Regions from separate parts of the Caballeronia sp. EK genome, predicted to be linked through region 1. Evidence: predicted binding sites of a transcription regulator. Region 1 holds the regulator's gene; each other region holds the start of a gene.
What was found. Region 1 encodes FliA, which starts transcription of late flagellar genes. Its sites were predicted from a motif close to CTAAAGTTTNNNNNNNNNNNGCCGNTA; they were not measured.
Positions count from the first base shown of each region.

Region 2: a site for FliA is predicted at 3,236-3,262, ahead of flgM (flagellar biosynthesis anti-sigma factor FlgM). Genes of this name have one in related genera too.
Region 3: a site for FliA is predicted at 2,566-2,592, ahead of motA (flagellar motor stator protein MotA). Genes of this name have one in related genera too.
Region 4: a site for FliA is predicted at 1,924-1,950, ahead of IAG25_RS16485 (DUF4088 family protein). Genes of this name have one in related genera too.

Region 1 is NZ_JACSUE010000012.1:81-5,008, reverse strand. It holds gene flhF (flagellar biosynthesis protein FlhF) at 1-943, shown strand, start outside; gene IAG25_RS29945 (MinD/ParA family ATP-binding protein) at 936-1,853, shown strand; gene IAG25_RS29940 (RNA polymerase sigma factor FliA) at 1,869-2,603, shown strand; gene IAG25_RS29935 (GGDEF domain-containing protein) at 2,605-3,699, opposite strand; gene IAG25_RS29930 (aromatic ring-hydroxylating oxygenase subunit alpha) at 3,890-4,927, shown strand.
Region 2 is NZ_JACSUE010000001.1:77,987-82,914, reverse strand. It holds gene IAG25_RS00385 (hypothetical protein) at 59-661, shown strand; gene IAG25_RS42210 (DUF4952 domain-containing protein) at 751-1,095, shown strand; gene IAG25_RS00375 (sulfite exporter TauE/SafE family protein) at 1,524-2,300, shown strand; gene IAG25_RS00370 (cupin domain-containing protein) at 2,400-2,900, shown strand; gene flgM (flagellar biosynthesis anti-sigma factor FlgM) at 2,916-3,206, opposite strand; gene IAG25_RS00360 (CHAD domain-containing protein) at 3,390-4,298, opposite strand; gene IAG25_RS00355 (GGDEF domain-containing protein) at 4,402-4,928, opposite strand, start outside.
Region 3 is NZ_JACSUE010000016.1:56,376-61,303, forward strand. It holds gene cheA (chemotaxis protein CheA) at 1-150, opposite strand, end outside; gene IAG25_RS33545 (response regulator) at 202-579, opposite strand; gene motB (flagellar motor protein MotB) at 647-1,645, opposite strand; gene motA (flagellar motor stator protein MotA) at 1,659-2,519, opposite strand; gene flhC (flagellar transcriptional regulator FlhC) at 2,660-3,226, opposite strand; gene flhD (flagellar transcriptional regulator FlhD) at 3,245-3,562, opposite strand; gene IAG25_RS33570 (glycosyltransferase family 4 protein) at 4,221-4,928, shown strand, end outside.
Region 4 is NZ_JACSUE010000005.1:203,398-208,325, reverse strand. It holds gene IAG25_RS16490 (ATP-dependent helicase) at 1-1,075, shown strand, start outside; gene IAG25_RS16485 (DUF4088 family protein) at 1,072-1,836, opposite strand; gene IAG25_RS16480 (AzlD domain-containing protein) at 2,002-2,325, opposite strand; gene IAG25_RS16475 (AzlC family ABC transporter permease) at 2,322-3,086, opposite strand; gene IAG25_RS16470 (helix-turn-helix transcriptional regulator) at 3,172-3,993, opposite strand; gene IAG25_RS16465 (CreA family protein) at 4,068-4,553, opposite strand; gene IAG25_RS16460 (FadR/GntR family transcriptional regulator) at 4,855-4,928, opposite strand, start outside.

The DNA.
Region 1 (4,928 bases):
GCGCTCGATGATGGAAGAGCACTTCTCCGGTCTGCTCTGGGGCGAGCGCCAGCGCCGCAATCCGACGGGCGGCGCGCTGACCAAGCGTCTATTCGCCGCCGGTTTCTCCGCGCAACTCGTCCGCATGATGGTGGACAACATGCCGGAGATGGAAAGCGTGGAAGGCGCGCTCGAATGGGTGCAGGAAGTGCTCGAATCGAACATCCCGGTGATGGATAGCGAAGATGCACTGATGGAACGCGGCGGCGTGTTCGCGCTGATGGGCCCGACGGGCGTCGGCAAGACGACGACCACCGCGAAGCTCGCGGCGCGCTGCGTGATGCGCTTCGGCGCGAGCAAGGTCGCGCTGCTTACGACCGACAGCTACCGGATCGGCGCGCACGAGCAACTGCGCATCTTCGGCAAGATTCTCGGCGTGTCGGTTCACGCGGTGAAGGACGCCGCGGACCTGCAGCTCGCGCTTTCCGAGCTGCGCAACAAACATATCGTGCTGATCGACACGATCGGCATGAGCCAGCGCGACCGCATGGTCTCCGACCAGATCGCGATGCTGTGCGGCGCGGGCCATCCGGTGCAGCGCATCCTGCTGCTCAACGCGACGAGCCACGGCGACACGCTCAACGAAGTCGTGCAGGCATACAAGAGCGCCGCGGATCAGCCGCCGCTCGCGGGCTGCATCCTGACCAAGCTCGACGAAGCGACGAATCTCGGCGGCGTGCTCGATACGGTCATCCGCTACAAGCTGCCGGTGCATTACGTGTCGACCGGCCAGAAGGTGCCGGAGAACCTGTACGTCGCGACCAAGCGTTTTCTCATCAAGAGCGCATTCTGCATTCCCCGCGACGGCTCGCCGTTCGTGCCGCAGGACGAAGAAGTGCCGGCGCTGCTCTCCGCATTGTCCGCGCGCGCCACGACCGAACTGCATGGGGTGCACTTTGGATAAGTTCGTGCTCGACCAGGCGGAAGGTCTGCGACGGCTGCTCACGCGTGCCGGTTCGCGCGTGGTGGCGGTTGCGGGCGGGCCGGCGGGCATCGGGTGCACGTCGGCGGTGGTGAATCTCGGCGCGGCGCTGTCCGTGCACGGCAAGGATGTGCTCGTGATCGACGAGCATCAGGACGCGGGATCGGTGAGCCGCATGCTGGGTTTGTCCGATGCAGGCACGCTCGCCGCGGTGATGTCCGGCCGCCGCGCGCTCGCCGATGTCGTCGAGCGCACGCCGTTCGGCTTCTCGCAGATCGCCGCACCGCGCGACGAGCGCATCAGCCACGACGCCGCGCAGTGCCGCGCATTGCTCGATGGTCCGGCCGACATCGTTTTGATCGATGCGCAACTGGACCGTCACGGCGCGCTGTCGACGCTCGCGGCTCAGGCGCATGACTTTCTCATCGTGACGCGGGTTGCCGCGTCGGCGATCACCGAGGCGTATGCGTGCATGAAGCGCCTGCACTACGCCCATGCGATCGGCCAGTTCCGCGTGCTCATCAATCACGTGCAGAACCCGGCCGACGCGGCGGTCGCATTCGACAACCTGTCGGGCGTCGCGAGCCGGTATCTGGCCGTGTCGCTCGTGCAGGCAGGGTATGTGTCCGAGGATGCGCGCGTCGCTCGGGCAAAGGAACTCTCACGCTGCGCAGTCGAAGCGTTCCCGGCCACGGCCGCGGCACGCGACTACCGCGCGATCGCGGCGGAGCTCCTCCACTGGCCGATGCGCCCCGCGCCGTACATGCGCGCGGCGAACGGCCAGCCAGACGCGCGAATTCCGGTTGGCGACTCTGAACAGGGCGGGCGGGAGGCGGCGCATCGTGTGGCCGCGCTTCACGACTTTGCAATGAGCAGCACGGCGTCGATGTGATCAAGATAGGTGACCATGATGTATAACGCCCAAGGCAAACTCTCACAGTCGGACGTCCTGACGAAATATGCGCCGCTCGTTCGTCGGCTGGGGCTTCAGCTCGTCGCCAAGATGCCGGCGAGCGTCGATCTCGACGATCTCATCCAGGCCGGCATGATCGGTCTGCTGGACGCGGCGAGCCGCTACAAGGAAGATCAAGGCGCGCAATTCGAAACCTACGCGAGCCAGCGCATTCGCGGCGCGATGCTCGACGAGCTGCGCGCCAACGACTGGCTGCCGCGCAGCATGCGCAAGACGTCGCGCGAAGTGGAATCGGCGGTGCATAAGGTCGAGCAGAACCTCGGCCGCTCCGCGAGCGAGACGGAGATCGCCGAGCACATGAAGATGCCGCTCGACGAGTATCAGTCGATGCTCCAGGATCTGCACGGCAGCCAGCTGATCTACTACGAAGACTTCGACCGCTCCGCCGACGACGAGCCGTTCCTCGACCGCTATTGCGTCGATCGCTCGGATCCGCTTTCGGCGCTGCTCGACGACAGCCTGCGCGGCGCGCTGATCGAAGCGATCGACAAGCTGCCCGAACGTGAGAAGCTGCTGATGAGCCTTTACTACGAACGCGGCCTGAACCTGCGCGAAATCGGCGCGGTGATGGAAGTGAGCGAATCGCGCGTGTGCCAGCTGCACAGCCAGGCGGTCGCACGTCTGCGCACGAAGCTGCGCGAGCAGGCGTGGACGAGTGTCGAGGCCTGATTCAGTTCGTTTCGAAGTCGCGCGTTTCGGCGAAGACCGTTTTCCCTTCGCCGAGACTTTTTGCGCGATACATCGCACGATCGGCGGCGCGCAGCACGGCGGTGATGCCGGATTGCTGCGCGCTCGTCGCGCTCGAAAGCAGACACGCGCCGATGCTCGCCGATACCGACACCGGCCGCTCCTGCACCGATGTCATCGCGTCGAGAATCGAGTGAATGCTGTCGGCCACCGATAGCACCGCCGCGCGGTCGCGCACCTGATGTGCAAGCACGACGAACTCGTCGCCGCCCAGACGCGCGATGGTGTCCGACTTGCGCATGCGCTTCGCGAGCGATTGCGCGAAGGCTTGCAGCAGCATGTCGCCGACGGCGTGACCGTAGGTATCGTTCACTTCCTTGAAGCCGTCGAGATCGATGAGAAGGAGCGCGGTGGCATCGTCGCCGCCGGTTTCGCGCGCGGTCATCGCACGATCGACGATCCGTTCGAGCGCGTATCGGTTGGACAGGCCCGTGAGCGGATCGGTCGATGCCTGACGCGCGAGATCGCGATTCGCATTGCCGAGGCGATCGACGAGTACGCTCAAATACACCGATGCGCCCAGCACGCTCAAACCCAGCCCGATCGCGGCGGGAAGATTGGCGCGCCACCACGGCTGCCAGACGCCGAGCGCCATCACGACGATGAGCGCCGTCGCGCATGACACCGCGAGCGTGCGCTTGCCGTAACGGCATCCCGAGCCGATCAGAAACCAGAACATCACCCAGATGAGCGGCAGCGCGATCGCGCCGCCCGCTGCAAGCGCGAGCCCGAGCAGCGTTTGATCGGCGATGGTCGTGACCGTGAGACGCTTCTCCGACGGCGTGCTCATGCGGTTGACGATCAGCAGCGTGGCAGCACCGTAAGACACGTAGAGCGCGATGAGACGCGCGACCGCCAGTGCATCGTAGGAAGGGCGGAGCCACGCGAAGATGCCGTAGGCCAGAAGAACCGCCGCTCCCATCCAGACCCGCAGCGTGGCCTGCTCGCGTTCGGGATTCCGGTGCTCGGACCATGCGAAGGCATAAGGCCGGCGTGCCGGTTGATGCGCCTGCTCCATACTGAACCCCTGGATGGTGATTTCTTTCTTTTATCTTGCTGTCTTTACTGCGGCCCCGTCGCGTGGCATCGACTTTATGGCGTGGTATCGAATTGCGCCGAGCGAGCGATCCGCTATTTTGCAACGTTTTGCGAAGACGCTGTGTTTCGTGTAATAACGGCTTTCGCACTTCTATTTCCGATTCACCGTGATGCGCGACGAATCCATTTCTCTGGCCGGCGAATGGCTGCCGGTCTGCAATAGCGAAGACGTCCCCGAAGGCGGCGCGCGCGGCTTTGTCGTCGCCGATGAGTGCATCGTCGTGTGGCGCGACGGTAGCGGCGCGGCGCATGTTTGGCGCGATTACTGTCCGCATCGCGGCGCGCAGTTGTCGCTCGGGCACGTGATGCGCGATCAGATCGTGTGCCCGTATCACGGCTGGCGTTACGACATCGAAGGGCAGTGCTTGCGGATTCCGTCGAATCCTTCGTTGCGTCCTCCGAAGCGTGCCTGCGCGACGACATTCGTCAGCGAGGAGAAGTACGGCGTCGTGTGGATGTGCTTCGGCGAGCCGGCCTACGCGCTCGATTTCTTTCCCGAAGCCGCGATTCCCGGTGGCCGGCGCATCAATCTCGCGCCGCAGACGGTGAGGTCATCGGCGCCGCGCGTCGTCGAAAATTTTCTCGATATGGCGCACTTTTCGTTCGTGCATGTGGGGATTCTGGGCGAGGACGCGCATACGGAAGTGCCGGATTATGAAGTCGTGCAGACTGCCGATGGCGGACTGGAGGCGCGGCAGTGCCGATACTGGCAACCCGCGGGGATTCCTGGACAGGGCGGCGGCGCGATGATCGATTATGTGTATCGCGTGAAGCGGCCGTTGATCGCGAGTCTCACGAAGATGGCGTCGGGCGGACAGGGTGCGCTGCATATCATGCTGGCGGCGTCGCCGGTGACGCAGACGGAAACGCGCGCGTGGCTCGTGTCGATTCATGAGGACGACGCGACGCATTCCGATCAGGCGCTTTACGACTTCAATATGGAAATACTGATGCAGGACACGCCGATCGTCGAGTCGCAATGGCCTCGGCGTCTGCCGCTCGATCTCGATGCGGAGTTGCATCAGCGGTGCGATCGGATGGCGGTGGCTTACCGGAGATGGCTGGCGGGGATGGGGTTCGGCTGGGGGACGATTCTCGCGGAAGCCTGTGCCGTTACCCCACTGATGTCGCGAAGTGCACTCTACTAAT
Region 2 (4,928 bases), on a different contig from region 1:
TGTCCGGCGCGAAAGGACAGGTGAAAAAGTGTCTATTTGCGAATACACAAAAGTCACAATGATCAAAGCAACGGGCGGCCGCACGTACTTTCGAATAGCTGATGGGCACAGCGATTATGTCGGAGAAACGGTTAGTCTCAGCGACGATAATGTTGACAGTTGCCTGTCTAAACAACCTCCAAATACCCTCGCGCAGACTCTTAAGGTTCGTTATGGAAAGCGGTCTGTGGCGCTTTCGGAGCCTCGGAACAATCAAGCGCTAGACCAACAGTGGGGGACGCTTGCCATTCCGGGAGTAAGCAACGCAATTACTGTAACGTTGAATTCGGTCTGGAACGGAAGTTTTACGCCAATACCTGTTGGAACTCACCGTATCATGGCCCCGGATGCGCCGCATGACGCTTCGTACACAAACTTCTACGTCGACTACGCAAAAACGAAAGGCCTCGGAGACATCGTAGCGGACCAGGTGTGGTTTCCTCTCGAATTGGCAGGTTCGCGCGGAAATTCGAGCAGATACATTCACATTGGCAACCTCTCTGAAGGGTGCGTGACCGCTTATGCACTAGATCGATGGAATGATGTTTATAGCTTCCTGATCTCGCATCGTCTGCCTAATGAGCAGGGAAAGTACGTCGCCATGATTGAGGTAGCGAAGTGAGGTGGTTTATAACTTGCCTTCTAGCCGTTGCGTTAAGCGGTGCTCGCGCAGACGAGAACCCGCCAAGCGAGCGACTAGACCCGCCAACGATGTGCGGCGACTTTCTCAAAGCGGAAGGACTTCAGCGCGCGGACGTAAAGTTCGTTGCGTGTAAGCCCGGAGAGTTTGGCGGAATAGACAAGCTCAGCGCGGAATACCGTGTACAAGGGAAAGATGTCACGAGCGTCGAAAACTGGCTGGTCAAGCTCGCTCACGTTCGACGCCTTAAACGCGCCTGTTGCATTTGGGAAACCAGTAGAGGGAACTTCAAAGGTCGGGACGGTTCCGAATATGAAGTTTCCATGGCAGCAGAAACAACAGTCAGTTCGCGTCGAGACCTACCAAAAGTTCCGTTTTTCCACTTGACCGTGACTCACTATCTTCGAAGTCCCTGAGTGCATCATGCATGGCGGCTTTTTTTCGAGACATAACAGTTGCGTTCCTAACCCGCTATCGGATGGCCGAAGTTCCTGCGGTTGACGCAAACGCGCCCCCCGCGCGCTGGTGCACGAGGCCACCATCACCCGCCTGTCGACGCCCCAAACGTGCGCCGTGCTCGCATGCTTCTCGCAAGCCACCGGCAGGAAGCAAATGAGCGCGTCCGGATTTAGCCGCGCTACTCGGCGACCAGTCGGGCTTCCCGTTATGCGCTCGCTGACGCGCTCGCCGCACCCATCGTAGTACTCGACGCACGTCCCTCGAAGTAATTCTCAACTAAGTCAAGCCAGCGACACTTCCCGCGTGCCCACCTCCCCCGGCACGCAACCACCGCTCCCCCACCGGACGAGCGCGCCCCGCTACGCATCCGAGCCGATCAAGCACCATGGTTTTAACCCCCGACACCATCGTCATCATTATCGCTGCCGGCCTGTTTTGCGGCTTTCTCAACGCGGTCGCCTCTTCGGGATCTGCCGTATCCCTTCCGGTTCTGATGTCGGTCGGTCTGCATGCCGTCACCGCCAATGCGACCAACCGCGTTCCGGTTCTCGTCGGCGCCATTGCTGCCACGGTCGGACTGGCGCGACGCGGGGCCATCCCCTGGCGACGCACGCTGAGCACGGCCGGTCCGATCACGCTGGGCGCGGCAGCAGGAGCGCTACTGAGCGAACGGATTCCCGGTCACGATCTTCGGATGGTGATCGTGGTGGCCGTGGCCGTCGCGCTGGTTCTCATCCTCACCAACCTCAAGAAGCTGTTGAACTCGGCCGCCAAAGGCGACGCGCGAGTCGACTGGAAGGTGATGCTTCTGCTTTTCTGCGTCGGCGTCTGGACAGGCTTCATCGTGCTGGATGCCGGAACGTACATGCTGCTCGTTCTCGTCCTCGCGGCGGACTTCGCGCTGCCCGAGGCGAACGCGCTCAGAAACGTCGCGACCGCCACGGCGACCGCGGTGGCGATGGCAATCTTCGCCGGGCACGAGAGCGTCGACTGGACGACGGGCGGCATCATGGCGCTCGGCAGCGTCGCCGGTGGCCTGCTGGGTGCGCGGCTCGCCATCTCCGAGCAGGCACGGCGCTGGATCGTGGGCCTTCTCATCGTCGTGATCGTGGGCGAGCTGGCTAACCTGTCGATACGTTATTTCGCTCACTTGCTGCACTGATCGAAGACGCGCCTCGCAGTAATTCTGAGCTAAGTCGCCGCCGACATCATGACGTTGACCGGGCCGCGGACCCCGCACCCTGATTCAAGGAGAAACGTCATGAAAACAGATTTCCTGCACGGCGAGCAGAATGCCGCCCCTATCGATATTCCGGCCATCGGGCTGCGTCTTCAAGTACGAATCGATTCGAAAGCGACGGGCGCATCGGCGACGCTACTGGAAACGACGAACCAGCCCGGGTTCGGCCCGCCGCAGCATCGGCATGAGATCGAGACGGAAGTCTTTCACGTCGTGCAAGGCCGTTATCTTTTCGACGTGGACGGTAAGCAGACCGTCGTTAGCGCAGGCGAGACGATAGTCGCGAAGCAAGGCACCACGCACCGTTTCATCAACATCGACGATCGACCGTCGCGCATGCTGGTGCTGGTCACGCCTGGCTGGGACGCCAACGCGTTTTTCAGCGAACTCGGTGACGTGATGGCGAATGGTTCGCCGGACCCGGCGGTGTTGAAAGCATTCGGCGACGAGTGGCACATCGAGTTTGTCGGTCCGCCGCTTACGATGTCCGCCGAACTCGCGCCCGACGCGTTGAGCGCGTAACGGGCGTACGCGCGGTCAGATGTGGCTTCTCGCTTGCAGCAGGTCGCGCGCGGTGCTCAGCATGCCGTCGGCGATATTGCCCGAATCGATCTTGTAGCTACCGTCACGCAGCGCGGCCTTGATCGACTCGACCCTGGCCGTATCGATATCGGAACCGCTCGATTCTCCCAGCGCAGACATCGACGACAGATTCACCGTCGAGTTCAGCGCACCGGCGGCGCTCACCGACTGCACGGCGCCTTTCGTCGCGCGTTGCGTGTCGTTCTGGGCGGCTGCGAGCGTGTAGTTAATGGATTCGATTTTCATGGTGTCTACTCCCGACGTGTTGAATCCTTTAACGGTCCGGGGTTTGAAATCTTCACCATGCGCGGGAACGCGTGACCGATCCCGACGTTTGCCGCAACCCGCGAAGCCTTATCGGGCGGGCGTCTCAGTCGTTTGAAACAAATTGAAACAAAGTGTGAGCAAAGCCACACAAGGGCGATCGCGTCAACTCGCGATGGCTCGAACGCGTCGCGCTGCGGCGCGCATGCGCCGGCACTTTTGCTTCTCCAGCCATTGCAGCGACTCCTGCACGACTTCGGGCGGAACGTCGTCGAATGAGGCGTCGCGAATCAGCATTTCACTCGCGGCGATGTCGTTGAACTGGCCGAGCTTGTTCTGCACCGACGTCAATTCCTTGATCGTGCGATCGTGTCCGCCCTTGATCACGGGCTGAAAAAACTCGAGCAGATAGCGCAGCTTCTTGCCGGCCTTGCGAACGTCATGGAGATCTTCCTCGTGGGCGGTCTCGTTACGCGATGCATATCTGCTGCGCTTCTTCAGCGCGCGCTCCGCCCGGCGAACACGATCCTCCGCGAAGTCCCGAATGGGAAGATCGTTGCAGCTCGACTCCAATGCGATCTGCGCGCGAAGCAGGACGTCGTTGAGAAACGATTCGACATCATCGCTCTTGATCATCGTCTGGCTATGCACCACGGCCTGCGCCCGCTTTTCTCTCGCGGCGGCCACGAGAATGCCCATCGATGCACGCGACGCCTGCGCGGCTTTCAGAAGATCGCCGGCGATATCCCAGTCTCGCGTTCCACCGGCGACAGCGGCCAGGCGCTTGAATTCTTCGGTGGCGTGTGCGGTCGCTTCTTCGCCGAGATAAGGCGAATAGGCCCAGTACAAGGCACGCAGTTTTCTGAAGGAGACGCGAAGCTGATGGAATGCTTCGGCATCGCAATCCGTGGCGACTTCTCGCGCCCGCCTCACGGCTTCGGCGACCACGGGTGCCGCCAATGATGAAAACGTGCTCGCGATTGATTCCGCGTCGGGTGTCGATGAATCGGCCGGTCGTCGGCCTTCCTTGAAATTGATCGGCCGCGGCAAGGGCCAGTCAGCATCCATATCCACCATCGAGGCCTCGAGTCAGACAGAATTTTGGTGGACTTGACCATACCACAGCGAAGTGCCCGAAAGCTGAACTCGATGACGATTTGATGAAGGTAGAACCCGTTTATCGATCGGCGAATTCGACGCGGTTGCGCCCGCCTCGCTTGGCGCGATAGAGCGCTGCATCGGCCGACGCATAGGCCGTGTCGAAGCCGGCTCCGGCTTCATTGTTGCTGATGCCGAAACTCGCGGTGATGCGGCGATCTACCGGCGGAACAATCAGCGAATCGCTGATGGCTTCGCGCATGCGTTCCGCAAGAAGTGCGGCGCTGGAAGGATCATGACCGGGCAACAGCACCGTGAATTCCTCTCCACCCACGCGCCCGATGAAGCCGCGCTCGCCCACGATTCGCCGCAGACAATCGACGACGCCCAGTATCACTGCGTCGCCTGTGGGATGGCCGAAATCGTCGTTGATCCGTTTGAACTCGTCGATGTCCAGGACAATCATCACCGCGCTGTTCGTGCGCAGCATCTTGCCGGTCCGCTCGATCACGGCGCTGCGATTGAGCACGCCTGTCAGCGCATCGTGCGACGCGCGATGTTCGAGCTGCGTGGCAAGCGCCTGCATCTCGCGCTCGGCACGATCGC
Region 3 (4,928 bases), on a different contig from region 1:
GATCGAGTGCGCCGCGCGGAAGATCGCCGCGAGGTCTTCCGGGTCCGGATTCGCGATGTCCAGAACGAGCAGCAGTTGCTCCATCTGCGCGAGCAGTTCATCCGCTTCGTCGAAGAAGGTTTGATAGAACTGGGTAATGTCGAGTGTCATGCTTGAGTCACCGTCGGCGCGTGGGTGCGCGGGTTGTCTTTTGCTTTCGCTTCAGTGCTGCGTGTCTTCCGAGAGCGCGGCGACCAGTTCGGTCAGCAGGTCCGGATCGAGCGGCTTTTCGATCCAGCCCGTCGCGCCCGCCGAGCGCGCCGCGTCCTTGAAGGGCTCGCCGCCTTCGGTCGTGAGGACCAGGATCGGCGTCGCCCGGTAGGCGTGGTTCGCGCGCAGCGCCACGATCAGATCGAGTCCGCTTCTGCCCGGCATGTGCTGGTCGGTCAGAACCAGGTCGAAGCGCTCCGCGAGCGCCCACTCCAGCCCTTCGTCGCCGTCCGACGCGACGGTCACTTCGTAACCCGCCGTCGCCAGCGTCGCCGAGAGGATTTGCCGCATCGCGGCCGAATCGTCGATTGCCAGAATGTTTTTGATCATGTTTGTCTCTTGCCGTGATGACGGTCGAAACGTGCCGAGTCTTGAGCCTGTTTTTCGAGCAATTTGCTCATTGCGCCGCGGGCCGGGCCGCGATGCCGGGAATAAGCTGGCCGAGCGCAGTCGTCGGCGCGCCTTGCGCGTCCGTGCCGTTGTCGAGCGTCGCGCCCGGCGAGCCGTCGTCGCGCAGCATCGACATTTCCGTCTTGCGATTGAGCACGATGACGCTGATGCGCCGGTTCTCCGGATCGAGCGGATCCTTCTTGTTCAGGTTCTGCGTCGACGCGAGCCCGAGCACGCGCATCACTTTCGCTTCGTCCATGCCGCCCGCGACCAGCTCGCGCCGCGACGCGTTCGCGCGGTCCGCCGACAGCTCCCAGTTGCTGTAACCCTTCTCGCCGCCCGCGTACTTCACGGCGTCGGTGTGTCCCTGCACGACGATGCGGTTCGGCACGTCGTTGAGTGTCTTGCCGATCTCGCGCAGGATGTCGCGCATGTAGGGCTGCACGGCGTTGCTGGAGAGCGCGAACATCGGGCGCTTCTGCGTATCGACGATCTCGATGCGCAAGCCCTGTTGCGTCGACTCGATGCGGATCTGCTGCTTGAACTGGCGCAGCGTCGGATTGGCCTCGATCGCGGCCATAAGCTTCACCTGCAGATCATGCAGGCGCACCTGCTCGCGCCGTTCGAGCTCGCCTTGCGCGGCCTTGAGCAATTCTTCGTCGTTGTTGGACGAGGCGCGCTGCGCGAGCTGCGTGCTGCCGTCGGACCTGCGCGCCGCGCCCGCTTCGTTGCTGGAAATATCGCGGCCGCCGCCGATGAGAATGCTGTTGTCCATGCCGACGGACTTGCCGCCGACCATCGCGGCCTTGAGCGGCATGTTGAAGTACTCGGCGATGCCGCGCCGCTGCACCGGCGACGTCGACGAAAGCAGCCACATCAGCAGGAAGAACGCCATCATCGCGGTCATGAAGTCCGCGTAGGCGAGCTTCCACGCGCCGCCGTGATGCCCCTTCTTGCCGGCGACGATGCGCTTGATGAAGATGGGCCGTTCGCTGTCGTTGCTCATCGCTGTGCTCCGGTCACTTCGACTTGACCCGGCGCACGTGTTCTTCCAGTTCGGAGAACGACGGACGTTCCGTCGAGAACAGCACCTTGCGGCCGAACTCCACCGCGATCGCGGGCGCGTAGCCGTTCAGGCTCGCGAGAATGGTCACCTTGATGCACTGGAACATCTTGGTCTGCTCCGCGACGCGCTGTTCCGCGACATTCGCGAGCGGCCCGATGAAACCGTAGGAAAGGAGAATGCCGAGGAAGGTGCCGACGAGCGCCTGCGCGATCATCTCGCCGAGAATCGCGGGCGGCTGATCGGCGGAGGCCATCGTGTGCACGACGCCCATCACGGCCGCGACGATGCCGAACGCGGGCATCGCGTCGCCGACCTTGGTCAGCGCGTGCGCGGGCGCTTCGCCCTCGACGTGATGCGTCTCGATTTCCTCGTCCATGAGGCTTTCGATTTCGAACGCGTTCATGTTGCCGCTGACCATGAGGCGCAGATAGTCCGTCAGAAATTCGACGATATGGTGATCGTCGAGAATCTTGGGGTACTGGCTGAAGACCGGGCTCTTCGCCGGATCTTCGATATCCGCCTCGAGCGCGAGCGTGCCTTCCTTGCGCGCCTTCGCGAGCAGCACGTAGAGCAGGCCCATCAGCTCCATGTACATGCTCTTGTCGTACTTCGCGCCCTTGAAGAGCGTCGGCAGAACCTGAATGGTCGCCTTGATGGTCTTGACGTTGTTGCCGAGGATGAACGCGCCGACGCCCGCGCCCGCGATCATCAGAATCTCGACCGGCTGCATGAGCGCGCCAAGGTGCCCGCCTTCGAGCGCGTAACCGCCGAAAACGGACAGCAATGTCACGAGCGATCCAACGAAAATCAGCACAGTCGAGTCCTCACGTTTTGATGCGGTAAGACCGCCGTTAAGTGGTTTACGGCACTCGACTGAAAAACTTTGGGGGCAAATCCGCAGGGGCGGCAAACGGTAAACCCCGTGTGGCAGCGGGCCGTGCCGGAAGTGCGGCGTCAGGCCGCGATGCCTGGAGCGCGTTCCGTCGCGCCGGACGATGCGATCGCCTTGCGCGTCTTGCCCGCGCGCGACGGCGGCTGGCACAGGCCGCAGACATAGCCCGCGCGCAGTTCGTACGCGTGCGCGACGAAGCGCCCGCCGCAGCGCGTGCAGGCGTTGGTCTGCAGCATGCCGGAATCGAAGTAGCGCACGAGTGTCCATGCGCGCGTGAGCGACAGCACGGGCTCGTCGCCGTGCATCTCGAGATGTTCGAGGTACAGGCGGTAGCTCTTGACGATCGTCAGAATCGTCGACTTCACGCCGCCGTGCGTATCGACGAAGCGATAAATCGCGTGAAACAGCGACGAGTGAATGTTCGGCTGCCAGGTCATGAACCAGTCGGTCGAGAACGGCAGCATGCCCTTCGGCGGCGACGCGCCCTTCAGCTCCTTGTAGAGCTTGATGAGACGGTCACGCGAGAGGCTCGTTTCCGCTTCGAGCAACTGCAGCCGCGCACCCAGTTCGATCAGTTCAATAGCCAGGGTGATTTCGCGGACTTCCGCGACCACGCTTTTTGTCGCCATCGGGGTGTCGCGCGCGGTTCAGCCGATCTGCTCGACGGGACCGTCGGCCAGCAGGATCGCCGCGTGGGCGTGCGCGAGCGCCGCGCTCTTGTCCTTGTCGGCGAGCGACGAGAGGAGCGTGTGATCGTCGAAACGAAAGCGGCACAGCAAATGGCTCGACGACGCCACTTTCACCGCCTGCGCGAGCGTCAGCGAGGTCAGCACCTGCGCGACCTGCGCGGAAAGCCCGAGGCGGTACATCGCCGAAACGCGGTCTTCCTGAAGGAGCCGCTGTGCGAGGAGCAAGTACGACAGATTCACCTCGCGGATTTCCGCGAGCGTACTCGTATTGCTGATCGTCATGTTTTTCCCCGAATCGATACTTGGCTGGTCAGGCCCGGCGGGTGAACGTTTGCTCGAATTCGCAAAGGACAGGCGAATGCGGCCCCGCGCGCGTTGTCTGGTCTCGATTCGATTGTCGCCGATGCCCGCGGCCGCGCCTGTAGGACAAACCTTCCGACGCAACGACGGAGTTTCGCGAAGATTCGTGTAGGAATATTTCTTACACGCCCACGCCCGTCGCTTGCCGATCGGCAGACATAAGTTATCGGCAATTATTCGTCTGACTTAATGCTGGCCTTCCGCTTTTCGCTGCGGGCCGCGCCAGACGATCAATAGCTGCAATGTTCGGCGCGCAGGACCGCAAATTGCTTATAAGAACCCCGCGGCGTGTTCCACGCTTCAAATCCGTCTACATCAACTTTTTTGGTGCAATTTCTGACTTCGTAACAGCACATGTTTCGCGCTGTAACAACGATAAGCGATTGAAAAATGACGTGAAATGCCGCTCTCGATCCCGATAATGGGCAGTAAGGGATAACCCGGTCGCGATGTTTTTCATCTCCGGGCCGATCTCGGGCGGCGTCTACACCACACGCGGCCCGCCCGAATGGCATGTGTTGAGCGCTCGACCGGAGCGTGACTGCAATGCCTCACCTACATGGAGAGTCACGTTATGCGAATCGCACAAATTGCACCGTTGCACGAAGCAGTTCCTCCGAAGTTTTACGGCGGCACTGAACGCGTCGTGTCTTATCTGACCGATGCGCTCGTCGAGCTCGGCCACGATGTAACCTTGTTCGCAAGCGGCGATTCGCAAACCAAGGCGACGCTCGACGCGGTGTGGCCGCGTGCGTTGCGTCTCGACCCGACCGTGCGCGATGCGCTCGCGCCGCACATGCTGCTGCTCGAAACCGTCCGCCAGCGCGCGCACGAGTTCGACGTGCTGCACTTCCACCTCGACTACATGCCGTTCCCGCTGTTCACCCAGATGGATACGCCCTTCGTGACGACGCTGCACGGCCGTCTCGATCTGCCGGAACTGCAGCCGATCTTCAACACGTTCACGAAGGCGAACGTCATTTCGATCTCGGACAATCAGCGTAGCCCGCTACCGCAGGCGAACTGGCTGAACACCGTTTATCACGGTCTGCCGAGCGAACTGCTGACGCCGCAGCCGCACAAGAAGCCGGAATATCTCGCGTTCCTGGGCCGCATTTGCCCGGAAAAGCGCGCCGATCTCGCCATCAAGATCGCGGCGCAAAGCGGTCTGCCGCTGAAGATTGCCGCGAAGGTGGATAAGGTCGACCAGGAATACTTCAAGTCGACGATCGAGCCGCTGCTGTCGCAGGCGCATGTCGAGTTCATCGGCGAGATCAACGAG
Region 4 (4,928 bases), on a different contig from region 1:
ATCGGCGCAGAAGCCGCGCGTCGTCTCCGTCGCCGATGAAGCCGATCAGGCGCGCTATGTCGTCGAAAAAGTGCTGGAGGCGCGCGAGGCGGGCATGAAGTTGAAGGCGCAAGCGGTGCTGTTCCGCGCCGCGCATCACAGTGCGACGCTCGAAATCGAACTCACGCGGCGCAATATTCCCTTCGTGAAGTTCGGCGGGCTCAAGTTTCTCGATTCCGTCCACGTGAAAGACGTGCTGGCGGTGCTGCGCTGGGCGGAGAATCCGCGCGACCGCGTCGCGGGTTTTCGGGTCGCGCAGTTGCTGCCGGGCATCGGTCCGGCCATCGCCGGGCGCTTGCTGGATAGCGTCGCGCAAGATCAGGCACCGGCCGCGATCGCACGATTTCAGGCTCCCGCGCGAGCCAGCGAAGACTGGCCGCGCTTCGTCGGGCTAATGGCGAAACTTTGCGGCCGCGAATCCGGCTGGCCGGCCGAGTTCGAAATGATCCGCCGCTGGTATGAGCCGCATCTGGAGCGCAATCACGAGGACGCGGCAATCCGCATCGGCGATGTGCTGCAGATGGAGAGCATCGCGGCGACGTATCCCACGCGCGAGCGCTTTCTCACCGAACTCACGCTCGATCCGCCCGACGCGACGAGCGACGAATCCGGCGTGCCGATGCTCGACGAGGATTATCTGATTCTCTCGACCATCCACTCGGCGAAGGGCCAGGAGTGGCGCAACGTGTTCGTGCTGAACGGCGTGGACGGCTGCATTCCGTCCGATCTGGGCACGGGCAGCGACGAGGAAATCGACGAGGAGCGGCGTCTGCTCTACGTGGCGATGACGCGCGCGAAGGAAGACCTGCACATCGTCACGCCGCAGCGGTTCTACGTGCACAACCAGACGCATCTGGGCGACCGGCACGTCTGGGCGCAGCGCACGCGCTTCATCCCGCCGCATCTGATGCAGAACTTCGAAGCGGCCGCGTGGCCGCCGGTGATCGTACCCGCCGCGCCGACGGCGGCGGGGCTGGCGGCGGCCGCGAAAGCAAAAATCGATATCGCGGCGCGCCTGAAGGGAATGTGGGATTAACGCTGCGCGCGTGACGGTCGCGGAGCGCGCGGCGACGGTGCAAAGATGCTGCGCAGCCACGCGGCGAAGCGCGTGAAGCCGTCGTAAGGCTCTTCGACGAACAGTTCGGGCCGCAGCGAGCGCACATATTCCAGCACCTGTTGCGCTTCCTGCTTCTGGATCGACCCATAGAAAATGCCGAGCCGCAGCAGGCAGCGCAGTTCGCCCAGCTTTTCACGCGCGGTCGAGCCGATGCTCGTCTCCACGGAAATCTTCGTTTCGTACACGCGCTGGCGCAGCGAATCGGCGAGACGCCACGCGGGCGTCTGCATCTTTTCCTCGACTTCGCGAATGTCCGCCGCAGCCGATTTCATCTGCGACGCGAGCATGTCCACTTGCGACACGTCGCCCTTCGCCTCGGTGACGATCGCGGTCGCCCACGCGCGCGACGCCGCGATGAGATCCTCCGCTGTCCAGTCGGCGCGTATGGCGAACGCGAATCCGTGCTCGGAGGCCTGACGGATCAGAATTTCGACGACATCGGGAAACTCCTTGTCGAGCGCGCGCTTGGCCCACGCGTACTGGCCGTGCGTGAGCATGCGCTGCACCGCCTGCTCGGTCAGCGGCGTGTCGTTGTCCAGCAGCTTCGCGCGCAGGAAGTCTTCGAACGTCGGCGTGACGAATTGCGGATCCAGCTTCAGCGACAGGCGCATGAACGCTTCGAAATCGCGATGCAGCGAAGCGATCGTCTCTTCGCGCAACGAAAGGGTGATTTGACGCATGTTGGTTCCCGGTTCCGCGTCCGGATGGTCCGGAGCGCGAGAAATGCCTTTGGCGCCGCTCTCGGGGCGGAGTCCATTCGTTTCTGATATCGGCGCGATTTCCGGGAACTTGAGGATTTTTCGATGCTTTTTGAAAGCCGTTGGCTAGCGAATTGACGGAAACGTTTAGCGCAGCACGGCGAACTGCCAGACGAAAAATACCGTCAGCGACACCGCAATCGTCAAAAGCGGCCGTTTCGTGAGCGCGCAAACGATGATCGCGACAATTGCCGCCACGAGTTGCGGATTGCGCCAGGTGATCTCGGCGCCGTTGCCGTGCGGCGAGACGGCCATCGGCACGATGATCGCCGTGAGCACGGTCACCGGCACGAACGAGAGCGCGGTGCGCACGATCGGCGGAAAGGGCAGGCGCTCGCCCAGCACGAATACGGCGGCGCGGATCACATATGTGACCACCGCCATGCCGAGGATCAGCGTGATGTAGTTCATTGCGTGCGCTCCTTGGCGTTCTTCAGGCGGTTTTTCTCGTGCGGCCGGTTCTCCATCAGCGTGAGCACCATGCCGACGGCGACGCCCACGAACACCGCCGCGAGCAGCCCGAGCTTGTACGGCCAGCCCTGCCAAGCGAAGGACAGCACGCCCGATGCGAGCGCGGCCGCGACGAAACGCACAGCCACGAGCTGCGGCACGATGATCGCGATGAACGTCGCGACCATCGCGAAGTCGAGGCCGAGCGACTTCAAACCGGGAAACGCCGCGCCGAACAACAGGCCGAGGAGCGTCCACAACTGCCAGTTCAGGTACATCGCGACGCCGGAGCCGAAAAAGTAATGCGGACCGGTCTCGCCCGGCGCGCGCTTCTGATAATGCGCGTAGGCGACGGCGAAGACTTCGTCGGTGAGAACGCCCGCGAGCGCCCAGCGCCAGCGGCGCGGCAGATGCGCGACATACGGCGCGAGCGTCGCCGAATAGAGCACGTGTCGCAGATTGACGACGAGCGTCGTCGCCCAGATGACGGCGAAGCTCGCATGCGACGCGATCAGGCCGACCGCGATGAACTGCGCGGAGCCCGCGAACACCGCGAGCGACATCAACTGGCCATGCCAGAGCGCGAGCGGACTTGCGGTGACGAGCGTGCCGAAGATCACGCCGAAGGGCGCGGCGCCGATCATCATCGGAATGGTGTCGCGCGCGCCGGCAGCGAATTCGCGCAATGCGGCGCCGGAAGGTTGTGCGGGTGTTGCTTTCAAGGTTTCCTCCTATGGAAGCGAGGATACGCAAGACGCCGGCTTACGCGCTTGTACGTTCTTGCGCTTTCCTGGCTGGGCGGAGCGCTCAGCGCCAGCGGCCGGGCGGCACGCCGAACGTCCGCTTGAAATGGCGCGTGAAATGACTCTGGTCGGTGAAGCCGCTCGCCGCGGCGACGTCGGTCACGGATGCGCCCGCGCGCAATGCCGGCAACGCGCGCACGATACGCAACTGGTTGCGCCATGCGTGCGGCGCGAGGCCCGTTTCGCGTGTGAAGAGACGCGCCGCGTGGAAGGTCGAGAGACCGACCGTCTGCGCGAGTTCGGCGAGCGTGACCGGTTCGAGCAGATCGTCGGCGAGGCGGGATTTCATCGCCGTGACGCGGTGTGTGTCGGCGGCGAGCGGCGCGATGTCCGGGCGTTCCAGCGCATGGCGGCCGAGCAGCGTCGTCACGGCATCGACGAGCGCCAGTTCCGCGGCAAGCGGATCCGCGCCGCTTTCCAGCAACCGATGCGCGACGACCAGGCGCCGCGCCAGATCGGGATCGCGGATGATGTCATCGGGAAACCAGGGCGACGATTCCCGCCGCCCCGACATGTCCCGCGCGAGGCCTTCGACGAACGGCACCGGCAGATAGAACACGCGATAGCGCCAGCCCGCATCGACGGCCCGCGCGCCCGTATGCACCTCGCCGGGATTGATCACCGGCACCGAGCCCGTTTCGGCCACGTGATGCGCACCGCGATAGTCGTAGCATTCCGCGCCGGCTTCGATGACGGGCACCGTGTAGGCGTCGTGCCAGTGCGGCGAGAATTCGTGATCGTAGTATTCGGCCGTGACCATGTCCGCGTCCGGCACGAGCGGCGAGCGCCAGTAGCGTGCGGCGTTGCGGAAACGGTCGGCGTTCATCGTCGGGAAGTTCTGAAGCGGGCGGAATCGCTCAGTTTACAACTTTGCTACGCGCCGGACAGGACAGTTGCGCATCACTTCACCGGTATGGTCGTGCCTTCGGGCACCGGCACGGCGGTCACGCTGTTCTTCGGGCTGCCGGTCGCGACGCGGTCGCTGTACGTCAGATAGACGAGCGTATTGCGTTTCGCATCGACGATGCGCACCACGTGCAGCGTCTTGAAGATGAACGACATGCCGGCCGAGAACACATCGGTTTTCTGCTTGAGCGGCTGTGCGATCTTGATCGGCCCGACCTGACGGCAGGCGATGGACGCTTCGGTCGGGTCTTCCGCGATGCCGAGCGTGCCTTTGACTCCGCCCGTGCGCGCGCGCGACACGTAGCAGGTCACGCCCTGGACGAGCGGGTCGTCGTAAGCGTCGACGCTCACGCGATCCGAACCGGTGAAACGGAAATTGGTGTTGACGCTGGCGATCTCCTCCGCGTGCGCGAATCCCGCGCCGAGGAGGGTGGCGAGCAAGGCCAGATTTCGGGCGAGCGCAAGGACGGAGGGTTTCATCATCGTCTTCCGGAAATGAGAAAGGGCGTCGTATTGTATCGACGCCCTTGGCTCTTCGATGCATCTCGCGCTTCGCATGCAGTCAATGAAAGATCAGATACAGAATCACCAGCACGATCACCGGCACGCCGAGCAACCATCCGAGTAGGTAAGGCATGTCGTCCTCCTTCGCGTGTTGTTGTTGACGATTCCAGTATCGCGAGGAAGGCGGGCGCGCGTTAGCCGTGCATGTCCGAAATCTGTGTAGGTGTTGTCCTATCAGGACTTTCTCGCGGCTTACAGATTCGTAAGGCGATTCGATTCAGGCGACGCGCTTCTTCCGTGCCGCGATGTCGGCGTAGAGCGTGCGCACGTAGTCGAGATGCGCGCCCGCGC